2 linked regions of the Leucothrix mucor DSM 2157 genome follow. The protein of the gene in region 1 interacts with the protein of each later gene in a pairwise test. Links are inferred from orthologs where the notes say so. Each region holds a gene or a part of one and is shown on either strand. Other genes may lie near its edges. The genes, in order: LEUMU_RS0117705 and LEUMU_RS0122035.

Evidence for each region.
Region 2: the proteins of LEUMU_RS0117705 (region 1) and LEUMU_RS0122035 interact in binary tests that used the Escherichia coli proteins (3 or more experiments, as listed by UniProt). The link is inferred for Leucothrix mucor DSM 2157 from one-to-one orthologs.

The regions. Positions count from the first base shown.
Region 1 is NZ_ATTE01000001.1:3,887,454-3,896,385, reverse strand. The notes cover bases 6,070-8,780. They hold LEUMU_RS0117705 (sulfurtransferase TusA family protein), read left to right. Parts: upstream 6,070-7,165; coding sequence 7,166-7,396; downstream 7,397-8,780. Other genes in these bases: fur (ferric iron uptake transcriptional regulator), read left to right, coding at 8,694-8,780; bioF (8-amino-7-oxononanoate synthase), read left to right, coding at 7,456-8,634; dapF (diaminopimelate epimerase), read right to left, coding at 6,126-6,956; LEUMU_RS0117715 (DUF484 family protein), read right to left, coding at 6,070-6,129. Also shown: gyrB (DNA topoisomerase (ATP-hydrolyzing) subunit B), read left to right, coding at 1-1,200; LEUMU_RS26680 (DUF1287 domain-containing protein), read left to right, coding at 1,320-2,648; LEUMU_RS0117735 (thioredoxin family protein), read left to right, coding at 2,741-3,313; LEUMU_RS0117730 (hypothetical protein), read left to right, coding at 3,441-4,091; LEUMU_RS0117725 (type B 50S ribosomal protein L31), read right to left, coding at 4,177-4,419; tyrosine recombinase XerC, read right to left, coding at 4,533-5,441; more of LEUMU_RS0117715, read right to left, coding at 5,431-6,069; more of fur, read left to right, coding at 8,781-8,932. UniProt on the Escherichia coli protein: Sulfur carrier protein involved in sulfur trafficking in the cell. Part of a sulfur-relay system required for 2-thiolation during synthesis of 2-thiouridine of the modified wobble base 5-methylaminomethyl-2-thiouridine (mnm(5)s(2)U) in tRNA.
Region 2 is NZ_ATTE01000001.1:4,785,397-4,801,687, forward strand. What follows is about bases 13,481-16,291. They hold LEUMU_RS0122035 (IscS subfamily cysteine desulfurase), read left to right. Parts: upstream 13,481-14,179; coding sequence 14,180-15,403; downstream 15,404-16,291. Other genes in these bases: LEUMU_RS0122025 (ABC transporter ATP-binding protein), read left to right, coding at 13,481-13,601; iscR (Fe-S cluster assembly transcriptional regulator IscR), read left to right, coding at 13,672-14,148; iscU (Fe-S cluster assembly scaffold IscU), read left to right, coding at 15,452-15,829; iscA (iron-sulfur cluster assembly protein IscA), read left to right, coding at 15,864-16,187; hscB (Fe-S protein assembly co-chaperone HscB), read left to right, coding at 16,269-16,291. Also shown: LEUMU_RS27305 (vWA domain-containing protein), read left to right, coding at 1-252; LEUMU_RS0121980 (BatD family protein), read left to right, coding at 246-1,994; LEUMU_RS27310 (acyl-CoA dehydrogenase), read right to left, coding at 1,986-4,400; LEUMU_RS27315 (YiiX/YebB-like N1pC/P60 family cysteine hydrolase), read right to left, coding at 4,397-5,266; rplM (50S ribosomal protein L13), read left to right, coding at 5,527-5,955; rpsI (30S ribosomal protein S9), read left to right, coding at 5,985-6,377; LEUMU_RS0122005 (porin family protein), read left to right, coding at 6,555-7,373; LEUMU_RS0122010 (peptide-binding protein), read left to right, coding at 7,460-9,364; LEUMU_RS0122015 (ABC transporter permease), read left to right, coding at 9,381-10,760; LEUMU_RS0122020 (ABC transporter permease), read left to right, coding at 10,753-11,937; more of LEUMU_RS0122025, read left to right, coding at 11,934-13,480. UniProt on the Escherichia coli protein: Master enzyme that delivers sulfur to a number of partners involved in Fe-S cluster assembly, tRNA modification or cofactor biosynthesis. Catalyzes the removal of elemental sulfur from cysteine to produce alanine.

The sequences.
Region 1 (8,932 bases):
CTTCCCGGTAAGTTGGCAGATTGTCAGGAAAAAGATCCGGCGCTTTCTGAAATATACCTGGTGGAGGGAGACTCGGCGGGTGGTTCTGCAAAGCAGGGACGTGACCGTCGTACTCAGGCAATCCTTCCTTTGAAGGGTAAAATCCTAAACGTTGAAAAAGCCCGTTTTGATAAAATGCTGCAATCTGCTGAAGTGGGAACGCTTATCACAGCGCTGGGCTGTGGTATCGGTAAGGAAGAATTCAATCCAGATAAATTACGTTATCACCGCATCATTATCATGACCGATGCCGACGTGGATGGCTCGCACATCCGTACCTTGCTACTCACATTTTTCTATCGTCAAATGCATGAGCTGGTGTTGCGTGGTCATATCTATATCGCTCAGCCACCACTGTATAAGCTGAAAAAAGGTAAGCGCGAGCAATACGTAAAAGATGATGAGGAGCTGGATCAGCACCTATTACAGATCGCGCTTGAAGATGCCGCTTTATATCCAGATGAGCATACGCCAGCGATTAGAGGCGAGGGCTTAGGTCGCTTAGCAGCAGACTATACGCATGTAATGAATGGCCTTAAGCGATTGGCCAGACGCTACGATCTTGAAATATTACAATCGATGGTGTTCACTGATTCAGGTTCTGCTCAGTTGGATAAGGCTATTGTTGAATCATGGATGTCGAATGTCTGTAGTGACCTTAATCATAAATTTAACGGAACACGTCACTATCAGTCAGAGATGAAAACAACCGAAGAAGGCAGCTGGTGCGTTCATTTGGTCCGTCGCATGCATGGGGTTGATACAACAATACTGTTCGGTGAATCGCTCTTTGCAAATGATGAAATCATTCGCCTCAATAAACTTAATCAAGATCTCGCAGGCTTACTTAGCGAAGAGTCCTGGATTGAGCGTGGGGAGAAAAAAGAGCCAGTATTGCGCTTTGATGGTGTGATGCAATGGCTCATGAAAGAAGCCTCAAGGGGATTAAATATTCAACGCTACAAGGGTCTGGGGGAGATGAATCCGGGCCAACTTTGGGAGACCACTATGGATCCCGCCTCACGTCGCATGCTTCAGGTAACCATCGAAGACGCTTATCAAGCTGATGAAGTGTTCTCAACACTGATGGGAGACTTGGTAGAACCTCGCCGTGAGTTTATAGAAAATAATGCACTGTCGGTATCTAATTTGGATATCTAATCTGTTCATAATGGAAAGGACAGGGAGGAGTCCGGGGTAGTGATAGTGATGTTGTGGTACTGCTTGTGATTGGGTAAGCAGTACCTCAAAACTACCTAATAATCGCTAGGGAAATTACAATGAAAAGAATCAGGCAAGTTGGTAGCTTTGCTGGGTGCGCTGCAATCGCAGTGGTTTTGTCGGCATGCTCAGGAAATCCGGTTGAAGAAGAAAACCTTGTGGCAGGTGCTAAAAAAAGCAATCCAGTAAGCACTACCTCGAAATCCGCTACATTAAGTAGTAAGCAAGCAGCAGAAAAAAAATTAGCGATTGCAGCACTTGGAAAAACAAATGTAGCCGCTAAGCAAGCATCATTCGGTGGAGCTACTCAGGCTAAGCCAGTCGTGGTTGCTAAGGCACCAGCACCAAGAGCAGTTCTCAGAACGCCTGCTAAAAGAGTGGTTGCCAAGGCTCCGGTTAAACGAGTTATAAAGCGCGCTCCTACAGTCGTTGCGAAACGTGCTCCAGCAGTGAGAGTTGCAACACGTGCAGCACCTGCTCCCGTCATTAAACGAGCTGCTGTGGTTAGACCAACGGTTCGTCCAATGCTGGCATCAAATAATCGAGCTGCAAAACCACGCATTCAAAAAGCGATTCAAAAATCCAGAGTGCAACGCATCGATCCAAACTCATCATTTGGTTATGCCTTATCAAATGCTGCAATTGAACGTACTCGTCACAATGTTCGTTATGACGGTAAATACTTGAAGATCGGTTACCCTTGGGGTGATGTACCAAAGTCGATTGGCGTTTGTACAGACGTTGTTATTCGCTCTTACCGCAAGCTGGGAATCGATCTACAGCAGGAAGTTCATAAAGACATTAAGTCGGATTTCTATGCTTATCCTAACTTAACAAAGTGGGGACTTGAGCGTCCTGATCCGAACATTGATCATCGCAGAGTTTACAATTTACAGGCTTTCTTTAAGCGTCATAAAGCAGAGCTTCCACGCTCTAAAAATCCGCGCGATTATAAGCCGGGTGATCTGGTAACCTGGATGGTTGGTCCTCAGTTTCCACACATCGGTGTGGTCGTCAATGTGCCATCAAAAGCTGATCCAAATCGTTTGATGATTTCGCACAATATCGGTCGTGGTCCACAAATTGAAGATATTTTATTTAGCTTCCCAATGACTGGGCATTACCGATATACACCAAAGCACCGTACGGTTAATCCGGCGCAGCACTTTGCAAAAACACCGCCACCAGCTTCTGTACGTAAGAAGCAACAAACCAGTGCGGCGACTTATGCGCAGTTGGTAGAGGCGAGTAAGTACCTGATAGGAAAGCCTGCTCCAAAGGCTAAAACAACACCAGCAAAGCCACCATTGATTCAGGCAGCGACTAAAACGGCTCGCCCGATCCAGTTGGCGCAGTTAGATGCAGCACTGTTGTTGATGGGTAAATAATAAACAAAGATAACGCCACTCCAGGTGGCTTGTGAGATCCCGCTAATGTGCATACACTGGCGGGATCGTCTTTCGCAGTAGGATTTAAAACCATGGCAAGAACACCCTCTACCATGCTGGAGCTAGGGACTAAGGCTCCGGACTTTTCACTGATCGAACCGCTAAGCGGTAAGCTCGTCTCATTAAGTGATTTTGCAGATAAGCCCTTATTGATCATGTTTACCTGCAATCACTGCCCGTTCGTGATTAACCTTCGGGAATCTTTCACAGAATTTGTGAAGCATTTTGAACAGAAGGGGTTGGCAGTGGTGGCGATTAATGCCAATGATGTAGAGCGTTTTCCCGATGACAGTCCGGAGAAAATGATTGAGGAAGTACAAGAGTACGGACTCACGTATCCTTATCTGTTTGATGAAACTCAAGCGGTCGCGAAAGCTTATCAAGCGGCATGTACGCCAGACTTCTTCCTGTTTGATGCTAATCATCACTTATATTATCGTGGGCAGTATGATGATTCACGCCCAGGTAATGGCATTAAAGCAAGTGGTGCGGATATGCGCTTTGCGGTTGAAAGCTTGCTGAATAAATTGCCTGCGCCAACTGAGCAAAAAGCCTCATTAGGTTGTGGCATAAAGTGGAAACCGGATAACGAACCCGGATACTAAACAATAGAACATTGGATAACGTGGAGGGGCAGAAAATCCACTTTATCCAAGTTTATTTGTTTTGCGAAACACGCAAACGTTATATTAATAATATAAAAACAATAACAACAAATATAAAGGTAGTCAGATGAAAGGCTCAACTCTATCCAAAGCAGCATTGTTTGCTGCACTCTCAATTACTCTGGTCGGTTGCGGTTCAGAGGAGGCGGCGGATGTCTCAAAAGTTAGTCAGGCCGAACACCAAGAGCCGGTAAAAACGGCTGCTGTTGAAGTGCAGGCGAAGCCTCGATCAGCCAAAGGCTTATCGATGTTCATGAAGCTACACAGTGAGTTTTGTGAGAAAACATTTACCTCTCGTGAAAGCCTGGTATCAGCGCTAGACAGCGATTCGCGCTTCCAGCCAGCCAAAGGCTTCATTGGCGTCTACGAGACGAAGGTAGACGGCATCAGTTACGCAGTATCGCCAGAAGTTGATGGTTGTACTACCGATGTACTGGTAAAAAATAGAAACACCGGTGAAATACTGTTTAGCTATGATCAGATGAATCAGGCATTACAGAAAGTTGGTTACCAAGAGATTGGCAAAGAGTCTGTACGAAAAGATATGGGCACTGATCAGCAGGAAGTCACCATTCTTGAGAAAACCTTTCTTTCTCCAGCGGGGGAGCAGACTAACCTGGATTTCCCATCTAATGGTCTGGATCGTTATTACATGACTCTATTCGTTAAGAAGTTTGAAGCACCGCTTCGTGAAGAGTCGATTAGCCTGAATAACTAATTCAGGCTTGCCTTAGGCAAACACAAATCGCAGACAACAAAAAGGCACCCTAAGGTGCCTTTTCTACAAGCAACGTAAGATGTAATTATCGTGCGTAACGCTTGTTGAACTTGTCTACCTGGCCTGCAGAAGTATTTACTGACTGCTTACCGGTGTAGAAAGGGTGTGATTCACTAGTGATATCCAGCTTAATAACTGGGTACTCGTTACCGTCTTCCCATGTGATCGTTTCTTTTGATGAAGCTGTAGAACGTGTCAGGAAAGTGAATCCGCTAGTCATGTCTTGAAACACAACTTCTCTGTAATCTGGGTGAATACCGGCCTTCATAGTGAAGATCCTCAAAAATTTGGTGAATAAATCTAAAGACGCGAAATTCTATCAGAGAGCGGCTTTTCATGCAAACTGCTTTTTTCGCTAAATATAGGGTAAATAAGGAAGTTTTAGCCTTTTTCCGGCTTTTTTCGGGCTCTTGGATGCGCCTTATCATACACCGATGCTAAGTGCTGATAATCAAGGTGTGTATAGATCTGGGTTGAGCTGATATCGCTGTGCCCTAAAAACTCCTGCACGGCTCTTAAATCACCGGATGACTGCAGCAAATGAGAGGCAAAACTATGTCGTAGCTTATGCGGATGAATACTCTGCGGAATGCCTTGCTTCTTTTGCCAGTGATTAATTCGCAATTGAATATTCCGGTGACCAATCCCCTTTCCTTGTTTGCTGGTAAATAGATCATTGCTTTGCTGGGCAGCATATTGCGCACGCATGTCTAACCAGTGCCTTAATGCGGTAATGGCATGGCTGCCGACTGGAACCTGACGCGCTTTGTTTCCTTTACCGACAACCATCACGCTCGCTTCATCCAGATTCACGCTGCCAATCTGCAAGCTGGCAAGTTCCGCAAGTCGTAGTCCGGAGGAATAGAACAGCTCCAAAATGGCCTTGTCGCGCACACTGATGAAGTCATCGCCCTGAATGTTCAGTAACTGGGTGACTTGTTCAATATCCAGCGTTTGAGGAAGGTGCTTAGTATCTTTGGGCGCACGAATGTCAATGGCTGGGTTGACGCTCTGCAACTTGTGCTTAATGCGGTAGTTGTAATAACTGCGTAGCGATGACAGTTTGCGTTGGATGGTCGAAGAGCTGATTCCTTGGCGATGTAGCTGGGTAATCCATTGCCGTACCTGATATTCCAACACAGCATCTAATACGACAGGTGTTTCCTGTTTTGCCAGCCATGCAGAAAACTGTAACAAATCCCGCTCATAGTTTTCTGAGGTATGCGGGGAGTAGCGACGCTCATAGCGAAGGTACTCCAGAAAATCCTGTAGTGGGTTCTCAGTGCTCAATGTGTTGTGCGATCGCTGTTGCGATTAGCTCACCGAGGAGACTTAAAAATACGGTGCCCATGCCTTTGTGAAAGCGTTCGGCTTCCAGGCTACCTAATGCCAGTAAGCCAATACTGTGATTGCCTTGCAATGGAATCAGCGCAACCGATTTGATCCGTGGACCATTTTCGCGAAACAGAAAATTTAGCTGGGTATCTTTGCAAGGGCCACAAACGGGTTTAAGCGTGCGGAACAGACCATCAAATTCTTTCATGATCGGATGGGATGTTTTTACGTGATGTAAGCCCGGTAAGTCGACTTCTGTACTGTCATGAAACAGTCGAAAAGCGACAAAGTCTGCGTTGAAATCATCGCGCAACACATCCTGCGTGGTGCTGAGTAATCCATCCAGGTTATCGGCCCGTAACAACTCCAATGTTAGGTGCTGCAAACGCTTCATGATTTGCTCATTGCTGCGTGCGGCACGAATCAACTCATCTAGCTGTTGTTCAAGGTGCTTATTTTTATCCCGTAATACGGTTGCCTGACGTTCCAACATGGACGTCGCACCGATAACTCCCTGACTAACTTTTAGCGATTCCAGCAAGTCGCTGTGGTCGATTAGAAAATCAGGGTGTTGTTGCAAATAGTCTCTGACAAGCTCGTCATTGAGTGTCGATGGAAGTACCGGTTGAGCCGAAGTATTCATATTGTTATGGTTCCATGGAATACGGTTGCGACAGGGCCTGTCATCATGACAGGGGTGTTTTCACCTGCCCAGTGAATCAGCAAATTGCCAGCCGGCAGTATAACAGTTACCGGAGTGTCTAATAAGCCTTGGAGACGGCCGGCCACGATTGCCGCACAAGCGCCGGTCCCGCAGGCCATGGTTTCCCCAGCGCCCCGCTCATAGACTCTCAGGCGCACTTGATTGCGGTCGATAATCTGCATAAACCCAGCATTCACTTGCTGCGGAAACAGTGGCATTTCCTGAAAAGCTTGGCCAATCTCCGTAACTGAAGCAGTAGCCACATCATCAACTAACATTACGGCGTGCGGATTACCCATTGAGACGGCGGCAAAGGAAATATCCTGATCGGCAAGCCGTGCTTGATAAGTCGTCTGCTGGCTGTCTTGGTTCAGGGGAATCTTCGCAGGCTCCAGTATCGGTAAGCCCATATCAACGGTAACTTGCCTATCACTTTCCAGCTTAAGCACAATCCGGCCACCGGCTGTGAGCACCGGAATTTCTGTTTTATCAGTTAAGCCCTGATCGACTACAAAGCGGGCAAAGCAACGCGCACCATTACCGCATTGCTCTACTTCGCCACCGTCCGCATTAAAAATTCGGTAGCGAAAATCACAATCTGCAACAGGAGAAGGCTCAACCATAAGCAACTGATCGCAGCCAATACCCAAATGGCGATCTGCAATTTGGCGAACCATTTCAGTACTAAGTGTAACGGGATGAGTAACAGCATTGATCACAACAAAGTCATTACCAAGGCCGTGCATTTTTGTAAATTCGAGTTGCATAGAAAGTGCCATAAGCCGCAGCAACGGCTATCTAAAAAGGGTTACGAAATTTGGTTCTATTATGCCATTAATTGGCGATAATCAATTATATATAGCATGATATAGAGTGTTTGGTATTAACGGCAACCCGAATTCATCATTACTGGCGAGCCTGTTTTTTACCGATGTGGTGATAAATATAAGATTTTACTAATGTAGTGGAGAAGACGATGAGTGAGTACGATCAGGAACTGGATGCCACCGGTTTAAATTGCCCTTTGCCAATTTTACGTTGTAAGAAAGCCATGAACGGCATGGAGGCAGGTCAAACCATTAAGGTGATTGCTACAGATCCGGGCGCAGCTAAAGATTTTGAAGCCTACTGTAATCAGACCGGTCACGAGCTACTCAGTAGTGGCGATGAAGATGGTAAGTCCGTCTTTATGATCAAGAAAAACTAGATCATCAACAATGCGTAAAAGGCACCTTCGGGTGTCTTTTTTATTTGTATAATGAGGCGATGAGAAATAATCCTGAACAGCTGCGTGCTTACCTCCAAAGTCAGCAGGAACAGCACCTTTATCGAAAGCCTCGCTTAAATGAGTCAGCGCAGCAGCCGTTGATGCAGATTGATGGCCGCCAAGTATTAGCGTTTTGCAGTAATGATTATTTGGGGCTGGCCAACCATCCCGGAATTGTTGGTGCACTACAATGCTCGGCAGAAAAGTATGGCGTTGGTAGTGGTGCTGCCCATCTAGTTAATGGTCATCATATCGAGCATCAGCGACTAGAAGAGGCGTTAGCAGAGTTCACGGGCCGGCAGCGAGCTTTGCTGTTCTCAACCGGTTACATGGCCAATCTAGGCGTTATTAATGCACTGACCGAGAAAGGCGACGTCATCTTTCAGGATCGCTTAAATCATGCTTCGTTAATTGATGGTGGCCGCTTAAGCGATGCGACTATGTGGCGCTACCGGCATAACGATATCGCTGATCTATCCAGGCGTATGGCGAAAAGCGAGGCTGAGAATAAGTTAGTTGTCACTGATGGCGTGTTTAGTATGGATGGCGATTGTGCGCCGTTAACTGAGTTAGCTACACTCACTCAGCAGCATCAAGGTTGGTTGATGGTGGATGATGCACACGGCTTTGGCGTACTCGGAAAGCATGGTGCGGGTTTAGTCGAACAAGAAGGCTTGAATAGCGACCAAGTACCGGTGTTAATGGCCACGCTTGGCAAAGCCATCGGCACAGCTGGCGCATTTGTTGCCGGAAACGATGATCTGATTGAATACCTGATACAATCTGCGCGCACTTACATATTCACCACGGCCATGCCACCTGCGGTTGCAGCGGCAACGCATTACAGCTTAAAGGTGATTCAGGAAGAAACCTGGCGGCGGGAACAGTTACAATCACTGATTCAACGATTTAAGCAGGGCGCTGCACAGTTGGGTTTGCCAATAATGCCATCAGACACGCCCATTCAACCATTATTGGTGGGTGGCAGTGATCAGGCGATGCGCTATAGCCTGCAATTGCTGGAGCAAGGAATTTTAGTAACAGCTATTCGACCACCGACGGTGCCGGATGGTGAAGCGCGGCTACGTATTACGATTACGGCGGGGCACAGCGAAGTACAGATAGACCAGCTGCTTAATGCACTGGAGAGCTTGCAGATAAGTAAACCGATAGAGTAAGGATAATTGTATCGGTCAGGTGTCTCGGGCACACTGATAAAGATGAGACAGGAGCAAACATGGGTACGAACGAAATCAAACTGGCGGGACTTAAAGTAACGCTGCCACGCACCAGAATTTTGCAGATATTAGAGACCTCAAAAGAGCGCCATATGAGTGCTGAGGATGTCTATCGCATCTTGTTGAATGACAGTGACAGTAATATTGCATTAGCAACTGTGTATCGGGTTTTGACGCAATTTGAAGCGGCTGGCTTGGTGATTCGCCATAACTTTGAAGGCGGCCAAGCCGTGTTTGA
Region 2 (16,291 bases), 910 kb from region 1 along the record:
GCCGAGGAAGCCAGAGACAAACAAGCGGAGGAGCAGGGTGAGCAAGAGGCTGATGAAAAAGCTGAACAGCAAGCCGCGAAGCCAGCTGTGAGCGAACAACCAATGACTGAAGAAGAAAAGCAACAGGCGCAGCGTACCAAGCAATGGCTACGCAAAATACCAGATGATAGTGCTGGCTTATGGCGTCGTAAATTTCAGTATCAATATCGTCAGCGCCAGCCGGTGAATAATGGTGGAGAGCAGTTATGGTAAAGCGTTTTATTGCGATGATCGCTTTGTTGCTAGTCGCGTTAGTTAGTCATGCTGCGCCTGTGTTGCAAGCAATGGTTGATCGGCAAACGATTGGAATTGATGAAACAGTACAGCTAGTGATCAAGCTCTCCGGTGCAGGTGCAGGGCGGCCCGACCTATCAGAGATCTACCAAGACTTTAGTATAGATAGTCACTCGCAAAGCTCCAGCGCGCGTATCATTAATGGCATTCTGAGTCAGGATGTGAGCTGGACCTTTGTGTTGTCGCCGAATCACACCGGTGAGCTAACGATTCCAGCTTTAACCGTTGGCGGTGCTCAATCACAGGCCATTACCATTACAGTCACCGATACGCCCACGCAACAAGTGACTAATGACGATGCCTTGATGGAGGTTGAGGTTTCGCCGTTACACCCTTATGTGCAAGGGCAGGTAATTTATGTGCAGCGTTTGTATTATTCGCGGCCATTGGTTGATAACGCTTCGATTTCCAGCCCGAGAATTGCCAAAGGTAAGGCTGATATTGAGTTTTTAGGCTCATCTAATCCAATTCGCACCACTCTAAACGGTAGGCCTTATCAGCGCCTGAGTCGTTATTATGCAGTGTATCCACAAGAAGTGGGTACGCTGGAATTTGCGCCCTCCGTATTTCGTGGCAGCTTGGCTCGCAGTACGCAGCGAGATCCTTTTCAGTATTTCCCGAATAGTGGGACTCGAATTAGTGCTTCCTCTGCCGCAGCTTCAGTAGAGATTGAGGCGAAGCCCGCAAGTTTTACGGGTAGCGAATGGCTTGCTGCTTCTCAAGTTAGCTTAAGCATTAATTGGTCGATGCCACCAGAATCATTACAAGCAGGCGAGCCGGTTACCGTGACTATTGCTTTGATTGCTGAAGGTAAGCGTGCCGAGACGCTGCCTGAAATTCAATTACCCGTGCCGGACGACATTAAAATCTATCCTGAAAAGCCGGTATTCCAGAATCAGAAAAGTGCTAGCGGTATTGGTGGAATGCGTCAGGAAACGATCGTATTGGTGGCTAATAAAAATGGGGAATACACGATTCCTGCGGTTGAAATTCCTTGGTGGGATACGAAAGCGGATAAGCAAAAGATTGCCCGCCTAGACCCGGTCACGATAAAAGTGAGTGGGGCAGCTATTACTGCTAATACCCCGCCGGTAAGTGCTGAACCTGCAGAGCCGAAAGTAAATGAGCCTGAGCCTATCAATCAAGCGGATGATAAGACGTTATCAAAAGTAGGTACGACTGAGTTGATGTCAGGTATCAATACTTTAATGGATGATTGGATGGCTAAAGCCCAACTACATCGCAAAGAACTCGCAGCGGGCTTGGGCGCATCAGCACTATTGATTTTGGGGTTAGTTTTCATTACGCGTCGTAATCGTAAAAAGCGCCAATCTCCAGAGTTTCAGCAGCAACAAATTCAGCAGGAAGCGACGCGTAAAGTCATCGCGGCTTGTAATGCGAATGATTCAGCGGCTGCTATTTCAGCATTGCCAGCATGGGCCGCTAGTGTTGGTATTTATCCGACAACTTTAGCCGGTTTTGAAACCTGTGGAGATGAGGCAATGGTGTCCGCGGTTCGTGAGCTATCGGCATCCCGCTATGCTAAGCAGGATGCCCAATGGAATGGCCGCACACTAAAGCAGGCTGTTCAGGCCTATGGTGCTAAGGCCTCCGCAACTCCGGTGGTTGCACTAAGGCCATTGCACCCAATCTCACAATAGCTCCTCTGGTTCAAATGAATCCACCCGAATGGCATTCAACATTGCGATTCGGGCATTTTTCAGCAGCGTTGCCTCATCCTCAGTGATCAGTTGATAACGCAGCGCCTCCTCAATTCGCTCCTCTTCGGTATGTGTCGATAACCTGCCATCTTTGCGTAGTCGGCGTAGACGTGTTTCTGCCGCTTTGGCTTCCGTGGCTAATTGAAAAGCATGCTCAATGCGTCCGGTACGATCGGTTGGGTCGTTGCTCATATAGATTCCACTACATAAGCGAGCACGAGTAGCACTTGGCTTAAGGCCGAGCTGAGCTACCTGATGAATCAATTTGTCACTGGGTGGCGAGTAGGGCTTGCCAAAGGGAAACATAAACTGCCGCAGCACTTTGCCGAAGAGTGGCGCGGGTAGATTGTAAAACACTGCTAACATCGCTTGCTGTGCATCATGAATCAGACTTTGGCAGCTGTAGTCCAGTAAGGGCAGGTCAGCAATTGGCTCACCCTGATCTTCAAAGTGTTTTAGCACTGCGGAGCAAAGGTAGAGGTTTGCCAGAATATCGGCAAAGCGTCCAGATAGGCGCTCGCGGCGCTTCAAAGTGCCACCTAAAGTCAGCAAAGCATAGTCAGTTAGTAGGGCAAAGCTGGCACTCAGGCGCGTCAAGCGCCGATAGTACTTGCGCGTCATCGGTGTGCCGGGTGATTCAAAGTAGGCATTGCTCATACCAAACCAAACACTGCGGGCTAAGTTGCTCATCACAAAGCCAACATGCGCCATGAGTGTTTTATCCAGCAGCTTTAAATCATCCGATTGTGCTGCTTTGATTTCGGTCAGCAAATAGGGGTGACAACGAATCGCACCCTGACCAAATACAATCAAGCTACGGGTTAAGATATTCGCGCCTTCCACGGTAATTCCGATGGGTACTGCCTGATACATGCGGGCAATGAAATTATCCGGCCCCATGCAAATTCCCGAGCCTCCGTGAATGTCCATGGCATGATTGACAATCTGACGCATCCGCTCGGTTAGTTGGTATTTTAGCAGTGCCGTAATGACCGCTGGTTTCTGCTCCTGATCGATCGCAGTGGCAGTCAGGCGACGTCCGGCGTCCATGATATAGGTCTGCACTAAAATCTCTGCCAGCGGCTCTTCAATGCCTTCAAAACGACCAATAATGCTGCCAAACTGTTTTCGTACACCGGCATAAGCGCCAGTAACGTGGGAAAGCTGCTTTCCGGCTCCCGTGGCGAGTGCGGGAAGCGAAATTCCGCGTCCTTCGCCTAAGCACTCCACCAACATTTGCCAGCCTTTACCGGCATGCTCCGGCCCGCCGATTAACCAGTCCATGGGGATAAATACGTTTTCACCCCATACCGGACCATTCTGGAAAGGGATATTCAGTGGGAAGTGCCGCTTGCCGATACTGATCCCCGCAGTTGTCGTTGGAATGAGTGCCAGACTAATCCCGACTTCCGTTTCATCACCCAGCAAATGATCAGGGTCTTTAAGTTGGAAGGCTAAGCCAAGTAGTGTGGCAACGGGGGCTAGTGTGATATAGCGCTTTTCCCAGTTAAGGCAAATACCTAAAACATCATCTTTGCCTTCAAAGCGTTGTCTGCACACCACGCCAATATCTGGAATGGCGCTGGCATCGCTACCAGCTTCAGGTCCGGTTAGCGCGAAGCAGGGGATTTCCTCGCCACGAGCTAAACGTGGTAGAAAATAACTTTTTTGTGCAGCCGTTCCATAGCGATGCAGTAGCTCACCAGGGCCGAGAGAGTTAGGCACCATCACGGTGACTGCCGCCGTAATACTGCGTGAAGCGATTTTCATGACCACTTCTGAATGCGCCAGTGCAGAGAAACCAAGCCCGCCATATTCCACTGGGATAATCATCCCGAAAAAGCCTTCACGCTTCAGGGTTTGCCAGATTTCGGGAGGGAGATCTAGCAATTCGTGAGTAATCTTCCAGTCATCCAGATTTTTACAGAGCACCTCAACCGGCCCATTCAGGAAGTCGGTTTCCTCGGGCGTTAAGCTGCTACTGGCGAGATCGCGTAAGTGGGGCCATTTTGGTTTGCCGGAAAACAGTTCAGCATCCCACCAAGTATTGCCTGCCTCCAGTGCTTGCTGTTCGGTATCGGAAATTCTGGGAAGGTTCTGTTTGAGTAAGCGAAGCGCGGGACGACTGATTAACTTTAGGCGCAAGGGCTCGTAGTAGATAATTACCAAGCTCAAAACGCAAAGGATGGCAATGAACCAGATGCCGTTATGCCATGCATCAAAGATAAATATACCGGCTAACCAAGTCAGTATAAATGGGGCTGTTTTCACCAAAGATAGTCGCAAATAGCCGCTTATTAGTAAAATGACTAATAGGCTGATGAGTGCGAGAAGTGATGAGATCATGATGAGCCTCCTTCAAGGATGGTTCGCGAGGGTTTTGATGTTTCGGAGCGTTCGGCGATTAATGGCAGTTCGTCACCTTCACCAGTTTCCCAAGGTAGATAGCGATGGGAGTGGCCGTGTGACAGATCTAGGTCTGGAAACTTGACGATCTCAAAGTAAGGTGAGTAGTCAAAATCAGCGGGTACAAATAATCGGAAATTACGTTTATAGATTTTTTTGTATTCGTTATTGTCCGTTACCACAACCGGCAAAATGGGGTAATCAACACTTTGAAAGCATCTTGCTATCATTCCTGAGCATACCACATGCGTCGGTTTACCTGCGTTGTGTTGAAATAACGTGGAGCGCCAGTGCCTAGGTAGTAAGCCGTAAGGGAAAAAGAAGCGGGCCAAATCTAGCAGTTGCCTGACATCGTAAGAGAGTCCCAAATGCTCAGCAGCAAAGCAGACGACTTTTTGTTGGTCTTTGGGTCGTAGATGAGTGGGGCGGCAGACTCGAAGGTTATCATCCATGTAGTCACTCATGGGCCTCACCACGGTGCCATAACCCAGTAAGGATTCGATCACCAGTTGTTCATTTGGATCGCCATCGTAAAACTTCAGAATGCGGGCACGAATGGCCGGATCTTTGACTTCGCTCAGGCGACCAATGTACAGGGCAGAGTGAATCCATGGCGAGAGCGTGATTAGCTTGATGATATCGCCAACCCGAGTGCGGCCTTCAAATAAAATCACATCAGCTGGCTTGAGTGACTCCAATAATCGCTTGGGGTTATTGATTGCGGACAGGTTCCTGTTTGCCTCCGGAATGGCGATTAGCCAACCGACAACTTTATTCCATATCAGGTTACGCAGTTTGCTCAACATGAACCGTTCCTCCATTGGTATGATTATGACACGATCATGACCCTTGTTATCTTAAACGCTGTGATTACGGGTTTAGATTCACTTGAGGCTCTATGGTTGCAAATTTCTGTTTAAGGGAAGTTTCAAAAAAAGCGTAAAAAGCGCTTGAGTAAGTTCGATGATTAACCTAGAATGCTGCGTTCTTTGAATTTGATTAGATATTCGTTCTATTCAAGTAATCAATACCGAACAGATTTAGCTTCATTTCCTGGAGAATTGACATGGGAACATTCAGTGCAAAGCCGGCAGAGGTTAAGCGCGACTGGTTTGTCGTAAATGCTGAGGGCAAAGCACTTGGTCGACTGGCCAGCGAGATTGCATCACGTTTGCGCGGTAAGCATAAGCCGATTTACACACCACACGTTGATACTGGCGATTACATCGTTGTTATTAATGCAGATAAAGTGGCAGTAACTGGTAACAAGTTTACTGACAAAATGTACTACAGAAACACCGGCTACGTTGGTAATCTGAAGTCCATAAGTTTTGACAAGCTACAGGCCAAGGCGCCTGAGCGTATCATCGAATTAGCGGTTAAAGGCATGTTGCCTAAAGGTCCGCTGGGTCGTGACATGTATCGTAAACTCAAAGTGTATGCGGGGCCAGAGCACAATCATCATGCTCAGCAACCACAGCCTTTAGAAGTTTAAGATTTAACAGCATTAGAGAATACAGAGCAATGGCTGATACACAGTACTACGGAACAGGTCGCCGGAAATCGTCTTCTGCGCGCGTCTTCATGAAGAATGGCTCGGGCAATATTACGGTTAACAAGCTGAGCATCGACGAATATTTTGGTCGTGAAACGTCTCGCATGGTTGTTCGTCAGCCATTAGATGCGACGGATTCAGTTGAGACTTTTGATATTAACGTCACAGTTGCCGGTGGTGGTGACAGTGGTCAGGCAGGCGCAATCCGTTTAGGTATTGCCAGAGCTCTGCTTGAATTCAACGAAGGTCATCGTGATGTCCTGAAGCGTAGTGGCTTCCTGACACGTGATGCACGTAAAGTTGAGCGTAAGAAAGTTGGTTTGCACAAAGCACGTAAGGCGACTCAGTTCTCCAAGCGTTAATCGCAAACAGATTTTCGGCTACACGTTTTACAAAAAGCGGCAATGTTTACATTGCCGCTTTTTTGCGTTTCCCATTCAGACGAGCTGTGTTGCATTTTTGCCACACCGAAGATAGACTTGAATTAGTCTTTAGTGAACTCAGTCGAGTTCATGTGGCGACAGACTCTGGGAAATATAATGAAAATAACAAATACCCTCATTTTGATGGCTCCGGTTTTGGCATTCTCGTCGAATGTTTTAGCTTATGCGGCCTCATCTGTTTCATCTCCAGAGTCCGAACCTCTAGGTCTTTATGACCTGTCTTATGCGGCAGATGCGCATTATTCCTCAAGAAACCTTGAACGATCCGATGTCGGTCTTGGGTTGCTGACTGCCTACGATTTAGTGATTCGGGGTGACGACGCAGCATCATCAGTGACTTACCTGAATCAGTCTGGGCCATTTGAAGTGGGTGCGCAATATGCTCCAGCTGATATTGACACGGATAGTGATACTGTGGGTTTTTTGGTCAATACGCAACAAGGTCCCTATGAAGCGGCAATGGCTTATCACCAGTCTGGACAGGAAAGCGGGGCGCTTAAAGGTAGGCTTACTTATAAAAGTCGCAATAATAGTCAGGTGCGTCTTGATCTGGTGGCTGAAAAGTATGTTGCGAACATTAGTCGACCAGAAGCAGATTCAACGCTATCAAAGTCCGGCGACTCGCTATCCTTTTTAGTTGGTGCTAAGTATCAGGTGACGCCGAAGGCTTATGTGTCTGGTCAATATGGTGCGGTTGGTTTTGCGGAGTCTTCTAAAGTTGAGGGTGCAGAGCTTGATTCAGAGCGTGACTATTGGGCGCTGTCACTAGAAGCTGGTTACAAGTTAAATGACTCTAGTGTTATCTATGTGAGTCATGCGCAGAAAAAATTCAATAACGTCGCCGAGTCTGATGACCCATCCACCGACTTGCTGGCATCTCAGCTGAATTCAATTGGTGTAAAGCTCAACTGGTAGCACTACCACGCCTCTGGTTGCTGGATAATTTTACTTAAGCTCGCTATAGTGAGTCTACATTAACAATAACATGTAGATAGCTTGCCATGCAGAAGAGACTGACCGCCCGCGATGTGATCCTTTACGTGCTACTCACTTTGATAGTGCTTCTGTTAATTCTGGTCATGTATCAGGTTGACCGGCAATGGAATAAACTGACAGAAATGCAAGTGGCTGTCACAGAGCAGGCCAAAGATGTTCACGATGTGCGCAATACTGTCAGCAAGTTGCAGCAATCTTGGAACGAAGGGCTGGTGGTTCAGCAGGTAGCTGCATCAGATGCGAATGGTAAAGTAGTTGCTAGCGGTGGTTCAAAAGCAAGTGGCACCATTCCAGAGTCCTTTCGGCGCGCTTATCAAGCATCACAACAAGAGAGTTACGCCGAAGGCGACTGGAAAGTTGATACTTTCGGCAACACACTCAAAACCATTACTCCCTATGTCTCCAGCGATGTCTATGCCAGCGAGGTGCAGGCCTATGTGTTGGAGTCCTTGTTGACTCGTGACCCTGATACGCTGGAGTGGACCGGGCTAATTGCCAAGTCTTGGACGGTTAGTGATGGTGGCCTGGTCATTAACTTTAAGCTTAACTCGAATGTAACCTTCTCTGATGGCAAACCGTTAACTGCCGAAGATGTCGCCTTTACCTATGACTTCATGATGAATGAAGGAATCAATGCGCCGGGTGAGCGTGCCTATTATGAGAAGGTAAAAAGCGTCACGGCTAAAGGGCCGTACGAAGTTGAGTTCGTATTTAAAGACCCGTACTTTGAGGCACTTGGCGCAGCGGGTGGTATTCCGATTCTGGCTAAGCACTTTTATGAAGAGTACATGACTAAGACGGAAGCCTTTAATAATTCAAAAGGTTTGCTGATTGGCTCTGGCCCTTATCGCTTGGCCGACCCTAAATCCTGGAGTTCAGAGCAAGGCACTGTCGAATTGGTTCGCAACCCACGCTATTGGGGATCAGTACAGCCAAGTTTCGATAAAATGGTTTGGCGGATTATTCAAAATGACAGTGCGCGGTTAACCACTTACCGCAATGGCGATATTGATGTGTATTCGGCACGTCCTATTGAATACGACCGCCTGCTGCAAGATGAACAAATTAAAGAGAAAAGTCACAACTTTGAATACATGTCTCCAACGGCAGGTTACAGCTATATTGGTTGGAATCAGCAGTCTGGGGAGCAGGCGACCCGCTTTGCCGATAAGCGCGTGCGCCAGGCAATGACCTATTTGACCGATCGTGACACCATTATTCGTGATATTTACCGTGGCTATGCCGAGGCAGCAATTAGCCCGTTTAGTCCGCGCAGTAAGCAGCATGATCCAGCTTTATTACCCCGAAAAGCGGATGTGGATAAGGCCAAGGCTTTGTTAAAAGAAGCTGGTTATGAAGACCGAGATAATGACGGCCTGCTGGAAGACGCTGCCGGTGAGCCATTTAGCTTTAAGCTCATGTACTCCCAAGGTAGCGATGACACTAAGAGTCTGGTGCTGCTGCTCAAAGATATGTACGCAAAAGCGGGTGTTCAATTAGTGCCTGAGCCAACTGAATGGTCAGTCATGCTGGAGCGTCTCGATACTAAAAACTTCGATGCCACAATATTGGGTTGGAGCAGTGGCTTTGAAACCGATATTTACCAAATGTTTCATAGCTCACAGGCTAAAACCGGCGGTAATAACTTCATCAGTTACCGTAGCAAAGAGCTGGATAGTTTGATTGATGAGGCTCGGGTCATTGTTGATGAGTCTAAGCGCATGCCCGTTTGGCAAAAGGCTGAGGCGGTTTTTTATGAGGACCAGCCGTACACCTTCCTAATGCGTCGTAAGTCTTTGGTCTTTTTGGATAAGCGAATTGAGAATGTTGATCTTACGCCGTCTGGCTTGAATCTCAATTTCCAGCCAGTTGAGATTTTCGTGCCGAAAGCTGCGCAAAAATATCAGTGATTAAGGTGCTTATTCAATGCTGACTTATTTGCTGCGCCGATTATTGTTGATGATTCCGACCTTGCTGGGTATCACCCTAGTGGTGTTTACCATTATGGCGATGTCGCCAGGTGGCTTGACTGGTCAAATGTTAGTGGGCGGTATGGATCTTAAGCCCGAGCAAAAGCAGGCGAAAATCGACTACTACAATAAACGCTATGGGCTGGATGATCCGGCCCCCGTGCAGTATTTGCGATGGCTGAATAACGTCTCACCGGTCGGCATCATCTATGATGACGATCGAAAGTCGCAAGGGTTTTCATGGTCTAAAGGCTCGGATCTGGGCGAAAGCGTGTTTTTTGGTCAGCCAGTAATTGCGCTGATTAAAGAGCGCCTACCTATCACTCTGCTGCTAAATGTGATTACCATTCCTTTGATCTACTTGATTGCCATTGTGGTCGGTATGAATGCCGCACGAGATCGGGGAGGGCGCTTCGATGTTGGCTCGAATGTCATTATGCTGGCGTTGTGGTCACTGCCTTCCATGTTGGTCGGCGTCATGCTAATCGGCTTTTTTGCCAGTGTGCAGCATTGGCAGTGGTTCCCAACGGGTGGGTTGAGTGCCAGTGAAGCTTATCAAATGCCATTCTTGCCGCACTGGTCCTCGGTCGGCGATATTCTGAAATTGTTTATATTAGGCATGGCTGGCGTAATGTTGGCTGTAATGCTGTCACGTTTAACTAATCGAAATTTACGAACCATTATTGCAGTGGTTGTTGGGTTAGTTGGTGGTAGTTGGATGTCATTAGCGCATCCTGAGTTCTTATGGTTGAACTGGGCGGTCTGGCCGTTGCTACTTGCTGGCGTATTAGCACTAATCGCCCGTAGTGAATCGCCTATTTTACGCGTCGTTATTTTTGCAGTTGTCGGTTTGGCGATAGCGTCGATGCTGGCTATGCAATGGCTGGGTGGCGACTTTACCCGAGGCTATTTACTGGATCGTATTTGGCATCTGATTTTACCGACCATTGTTTTATCCTATGGTGGCTTTGCCTCCTTAGCCAAAATTATGCGAACCTCCATTTTGGAAAATCTGAATGCCGACTACGCTCGCACTGCCCGTGCTAAAGGCGTCGATGAAGAATCCGTACTTTGGCGTCATGTCTTCCGAAATAGTTTGCTTCCATTGATTACCATTTTGGCCGGTATCTTACCAAGCTTATTGGCTGGCTCTGTGATCGTAGAACAGATCTTTTCCATTGATGGCATGGGTAAGTTAGTAATTGAGGCAGTGCAAGCGAGAGACCGTGAGTTGGTGTTATCCATTACTTTGATTTCAGGCATTTTAACGCTGATCGGTTATCTGATATCCGACATGCTTTACACGCTGGTTGACCCGAGGGTGCAATATGACTAGTCGCGCACAAGTGGGTGAAAGTTATGCCAAGCATATTTTGCGCACGGCATTTTCCGGTTGGGGCGCACGCATTGGCTTTACCTGGGTTTTATTGCTGGTGTTTGTTGCATGTTTTGCACCGCTACTAGCCAACAGTATGCCGCTGTTGATCAGTCAGCAAGGGGAGGTCTCCTCGCCGATTTTGCGATACTTATCTGCAGAAGATATTGCTTTGATGGTGTTATTCATTGTCAGTCTATTGCTTTGGAAAATCCCAATAAAGTTTTCGAAAAAAGTAGTCGTGGTGTTAGCAACAGTAATTGTTAGCTATCTGATCGCGCTATCCTTCTTTTCGCCACCCAAAACCATTATTTATGAGCAGTTTCGTGAGCAGGTAGCGGCAGGTGCTTATGACTGGCAAGTGTTGCCTCCAATCCCTTATTCACCGAGTGACTACCTACGCGATTTCGGCGATACCAGCCTGACCGCGCCAACCTTTGAAGGCGGACGTTTCCATCTAATGGGCACTGATTCAACCGGCTCAGATGTTGCTAGCCGTATGGTGCATGCCTCGCGGGTTGCGCTGAGTATCGGATTTATTGCGACCGGCATTTCGATGTTTATCGGAATTATTATCGGTGGGCAAATGGGCTACTTCTCTGGTCGCTTCGATATGATTGGAATGCGGTTGGTTGAGATTTTTGAAGCCATACCGGTATTGTTTTTGCTGTTGGCCTTTGTCGCATTTTTCGGTCGCAGCGTTTATATCATTATGATTATTATCGGCATCACCGGTTGGTCGGGTTATGCCCGCTATGTGCGTGCTGAATTCCTCAAGCTGCGTAAGCAGGACTTTGTTCAAGCCGCGATTGCCAGCGGTTTATCACTACGCTCGATACTCTTCCGTCATATGTTGCCTAATGGCATCGCGCCAGTGTTGGTGGTCGCCAGCTTTGGAGTTGCAGCAGCGATCTTGACCGAAGCGACATTGAGCTTTCTGGGTTTGGGGCCAGTTGAAGCGCCATCTTGGGGTGGCATGTTGAATGAGGCGGTTAAGTCATCGGTATTTAACTGGTGGTTGGCGGTATTCCCGGGCGGCGCTATTTTCTTTACCGTTTTCTCCTATAACCTGATGGGCGAGGCTTTGCGTGATGCGGTTGACCCACAGTTGGCGCGCAAAGCTGGAGTCGTGTCATGAGTTTGTTGCAGGTAAAAGACCTGCGAACCACTCTGGGGCGTGGCAGTGAAAAAGTTGAAGCGGTCGCGGGTGTTAGTTTCAATATTGCACGTGGCGAAACCTTTTGTTTAGTGGGTGAGTCGGGCAGTGGTAAATCAATCTGCGCGCTCTCGATTATTCAGCTATTACCGACAGGTCTTGCTTCGCATCCTTCGGGGTCTATTCAATTTGAGTGGCGGCGAGGGGAGTCGGAAAAAAGCGAGTCAGTGAATATGCTGGAGCTCGTTGATGAGGATTTGCGGAAAATTCGTGGTGCACGCATTGCGATGATTTTTCAGGAGCCAATGACCTCGTTAAATCCGGTGTTTAGTGTCGGTGAGCAAATTGTTGAAGCCCTGCAGTTACACAATCCCAATCTGTCGGATGCTGATGCGCGTGCTCAAGCCATTGAAGCAATGGAGCAGGTTAAGCTGGAGTCGGCAGCATCACGCTTTAATGATTATCCGCATCAATTATCCGGTGGACAGCGCCAACGGGTAATGATTGCCATGGCGTTGGCCTGTAAGCCGGATTTGCTGATTGCAGATGAACCAACCACTGCGCTTGATGTCACCGTACAAGCTGAGATTCTGCATTTGATGCGGGAGCTGCAGCAAGAGCAGGGCATGGCGGTTCTGTTTATCACTCATGATTTTGGTGTGGTGGCGCAAATGGCGCATCGCGTTGGTGTGATGCAGCAGGGCAAGTTGGTAGAGGAGGGTACCACTCGTGAAGTGTTGACCAATCCGCAGCACCCTTACACGCAGCAGTTGCTCGCAGCAGTGCCGGAAAATCTGGCTAAGCCAGTGCTGAGTGAGCGGCAAGTTGCTGAGAGCACTCAGGAATCGATTATCCAAGTTAAGCAGCTGAATGTCTGGTTTCCTATTCGCAAAGGGGTATTCCGACGGGTAGTCGACCACGTTAAAGCGGTGGATGGCGTTGATCTCTCTATTCGCAAAGGCAGTATTATGGCGTTGGTGGGTGAGTCGGGTTGTGGTAAAACCACGCTAGGTCGAGCGATTTTGCAGCTGGAAAAACCAACCTCTGGCAGCGTAAAGCTGGATGGTGTGGAGTTAACCGGTTTGAGAGCCAACGAATTACGCCCCATACGTCCACGCATGCAAATCGCCTTTCAGGATCCGCAATCCTCGTTGAACCCTAGGCTACAAATTGTAACCACCTTAACTGAGCCAATGGCCGCACATGGTATTGGTGAAAACCGCGACGACCGTATTGCGCGAGCAATTGCCGTACTAGAGCAGGTGCAGCTGAGCGAAGAGCATTTGTGGCGATATCCCCATGAGTTTTCGGGTGGTCAGCGTCAACGAATTGGCTTGGCGCGCGCATTGGTTCTAAACCCTGAGTTTATTGTTTGTGACGAAATCACCAGTGCCTTGGATGTCTCCGTGCAGGCGGAAGTGTTACAATTACTGCTGGAAATACGTCAGCAGCGTGATCTGACATTGCTATTCATCACTCACAATATTGCAGTGGTTGAATACCTAAGTGATGAGACGGTCGTGATGAAATCAGGCCGGATTGTTGAGCAAGGCCCTACCGCACAAGTGTGTGGCAACCCCCGCGAGTCCTATACCCAAACGCTCCTGAATGCAGTGCCGAGGCTTAATCTGTCAAAGATTTTGTGAGTACTTGACTAATTTTGTCAGGTATTCTAACATGCGCGCAAATGCAGTATTCCAGAACGGAGCATCAGCCATGAAATTGACAACCAAAGGCCGTTACGCAGTAACCGCTATGCTGGACTTGTCGCTACACAGCAAAAGCGGCCCGGTGTCACTTGCGGACATTTCGGAAAGGCAGGATATCTCATTATCCTACCTGGAGCAGTTATTTTCCAAATTACGTAAGCGCGGCTTGGTAGTAAGTATGCGAGGCCCGGGCGGTGGTTATAGCCTTAGCCGCACGCCATCAGAAATTGCCATGTCCAGTATTATACTGGCGGTAGATGAAAATGTAGATGTCACCAATTGCGGTGGCAGCGGTGATTGCCAACAGACAAAACGCTGCCTGACCCATGATTTGTGGGCCGACCTGAGTGGACGAATTCAGAGTTTTCTCGATGACATCACGCTTGAAGATATGATGAGCCGCAAAGAAGTGTTAGAAGTTGCGGCGAGACAAGATACGAAGGCTGTAAAAGAAGCAACGCTGCACAATTTGAGCGGTTGCTAAAATATTCAGGAATTGAACAAGGTAATATCCCATGAGTGATTATAAAACACCCATTTATATGGACTACTCTTCAACAACACCGGTAGATCCTCGTGTTGCTGAGAAGATGATGAAGTGTCTAACGCTGGATGGTGTGTTCGGAAATCCGGCATCGCGTAGTCATGCAATCGGTTGGGCTGCAGAAGACCTGGTCAAAGAAGCACGCGAAGAAGTCGCTAAGACAATCAACGCTGATGCACGCGAAATCGTATGGACTAGTGGCGCGACTGAATCAGACAACCTGGCTATCAAAGGCGCGGCTCACTTCAACGAACGTCGTGGTAAGCACATCGTTACGATGAAAACTGAGCACAAGGCAGTATTAGATACTTGCCGTCAGTTGGAGCGTGAAGGCTTTGAAGTCACGTACCTTGACCCAATGCCAAACGGCTTGTTGGATCTGAAAGTATTCGAAGATTCACTGCGCGATGACACGACGGTTGTCTCTATTATGCACGTGAACAATGAAACGGGCGTCATCCAAGATATTGCTGCGATTGGCGAGATCTGTCGCGACCGTAAGATTGTATTCCATGTGGATGCGGCGCAAAGTATCGGTAAAGCACTGATCGACGTTGAAGCAATGAAAGTTGACTTAATCAGCTTCTCTGCTCATAAAGCATACGGCCCTAAAGGTATCGGTGCGTTATTTGTTCGTCGTAAGCCACGGGTACGTATCGAAGCACAGATGCACGGTGGCGGACATGAGCGTGGAATGCGTTCAGGTACTTTGCCAACGCACCAGATTGTAGGCATGGGCGAAGCGTTCCGTATCTGTCGTGAAGAAATGGCGACTGAAAATGATCGCATCCGCATGTTGCGCGACCGCTTATATGATGGCTTCAAAGATATGGAAGAAGTCTATGTGAATGGTGATCTGGAGCAACGCATTGCCGGTAACCTGAACATCAGTTTCAACTATGTTGAAGGTGAGAGTCTGATGATGTCTTTGAAAGATATCGCGGTATCTTCCGGTTCAGCCTGTACCAGTGCCAGCCTTGAGCCAAGTTATGTTCTGCGTGCCTTAGGCCGTAGCGATGAACTGGCACATAGCTCGTTACGTTTTACCATTGGACGTTTTACAACTGCTGAAGAAGTAGACGTTGCAATACAACAAACCCGTGCTGCGGTTGAAAAACTACGTGACCTGTCCCCATTATGGGATATGTTTAAAGACGGTATTGATCTAAGTACTGTTGAGTGGGCTGAGCACTAAGACTGATTGTTAACTCAGTCAACTGACGAATTTTTTGAGGATATAGATATGGCATACGGCAATAAGGTAATGGATCATTACGACAACCCACGTAATGTTGGTTCTTTCGATGCAAAAGATGCAGCGATTGGAACGGGCATGGTTGGAGCGCCAGCCTGTGGAGACGTTATGCGTCTGCAAATTAAAGTAGGTGCTGATGGCATCATCGAAGATGCTAAGTTCAAAACATATGGCTGCGGTTCGGCTATTGCATCTTCTAGCTTGCTGACAGAGTGGGTTAAAGGCAAGACTTTGGACCAGGCAAAAGAAATTAAGAACACTGATATTGCTGATGAGCTGGAATTACCACCGGTAAAAATTCACTGCTCAGTACTGGCAGAAGATGCCATTCGCGCAGCAATTGATGATTTTCAGAGTAAGCAGTAATTCGGCTGATAGAAACGTGTGACGAGGTGTAACCATGGCAATTTCCTTAACTGAAACCGCAGCAGATCGGGTTAGTTCCTTTTTGCAAAAGCGAGGCAAAGGTGTCGGCTTGCGTTTGGGTGTTAAAACGCACGGCTGCTCAGGAATGGCTTATGTGATGGAATTCGCAGATGCTGTTGATGAGCACGATACAGTGTTTGAAGACCATGGTGTGAGCCTGATTGTTGATCCGAAAAGTCTGGTTTATCTGGATGGCACGGTGATGGATTACACACGTGAAGGCCTGAATGAAGGCTTTAAGTTCACCAATCCGAATGAGTCGGGTGCTTGTGGCTGCGGTGAGAGTTTCACCGTTTAAGCGACATCTGTAGTACCCTTCCAATGAGCCGGTTATCAATCGGCTCATTCTCATTCTGCCCCCGAAATAGTGATTACTCACATGTCGATCGATTTTAAGCAAAA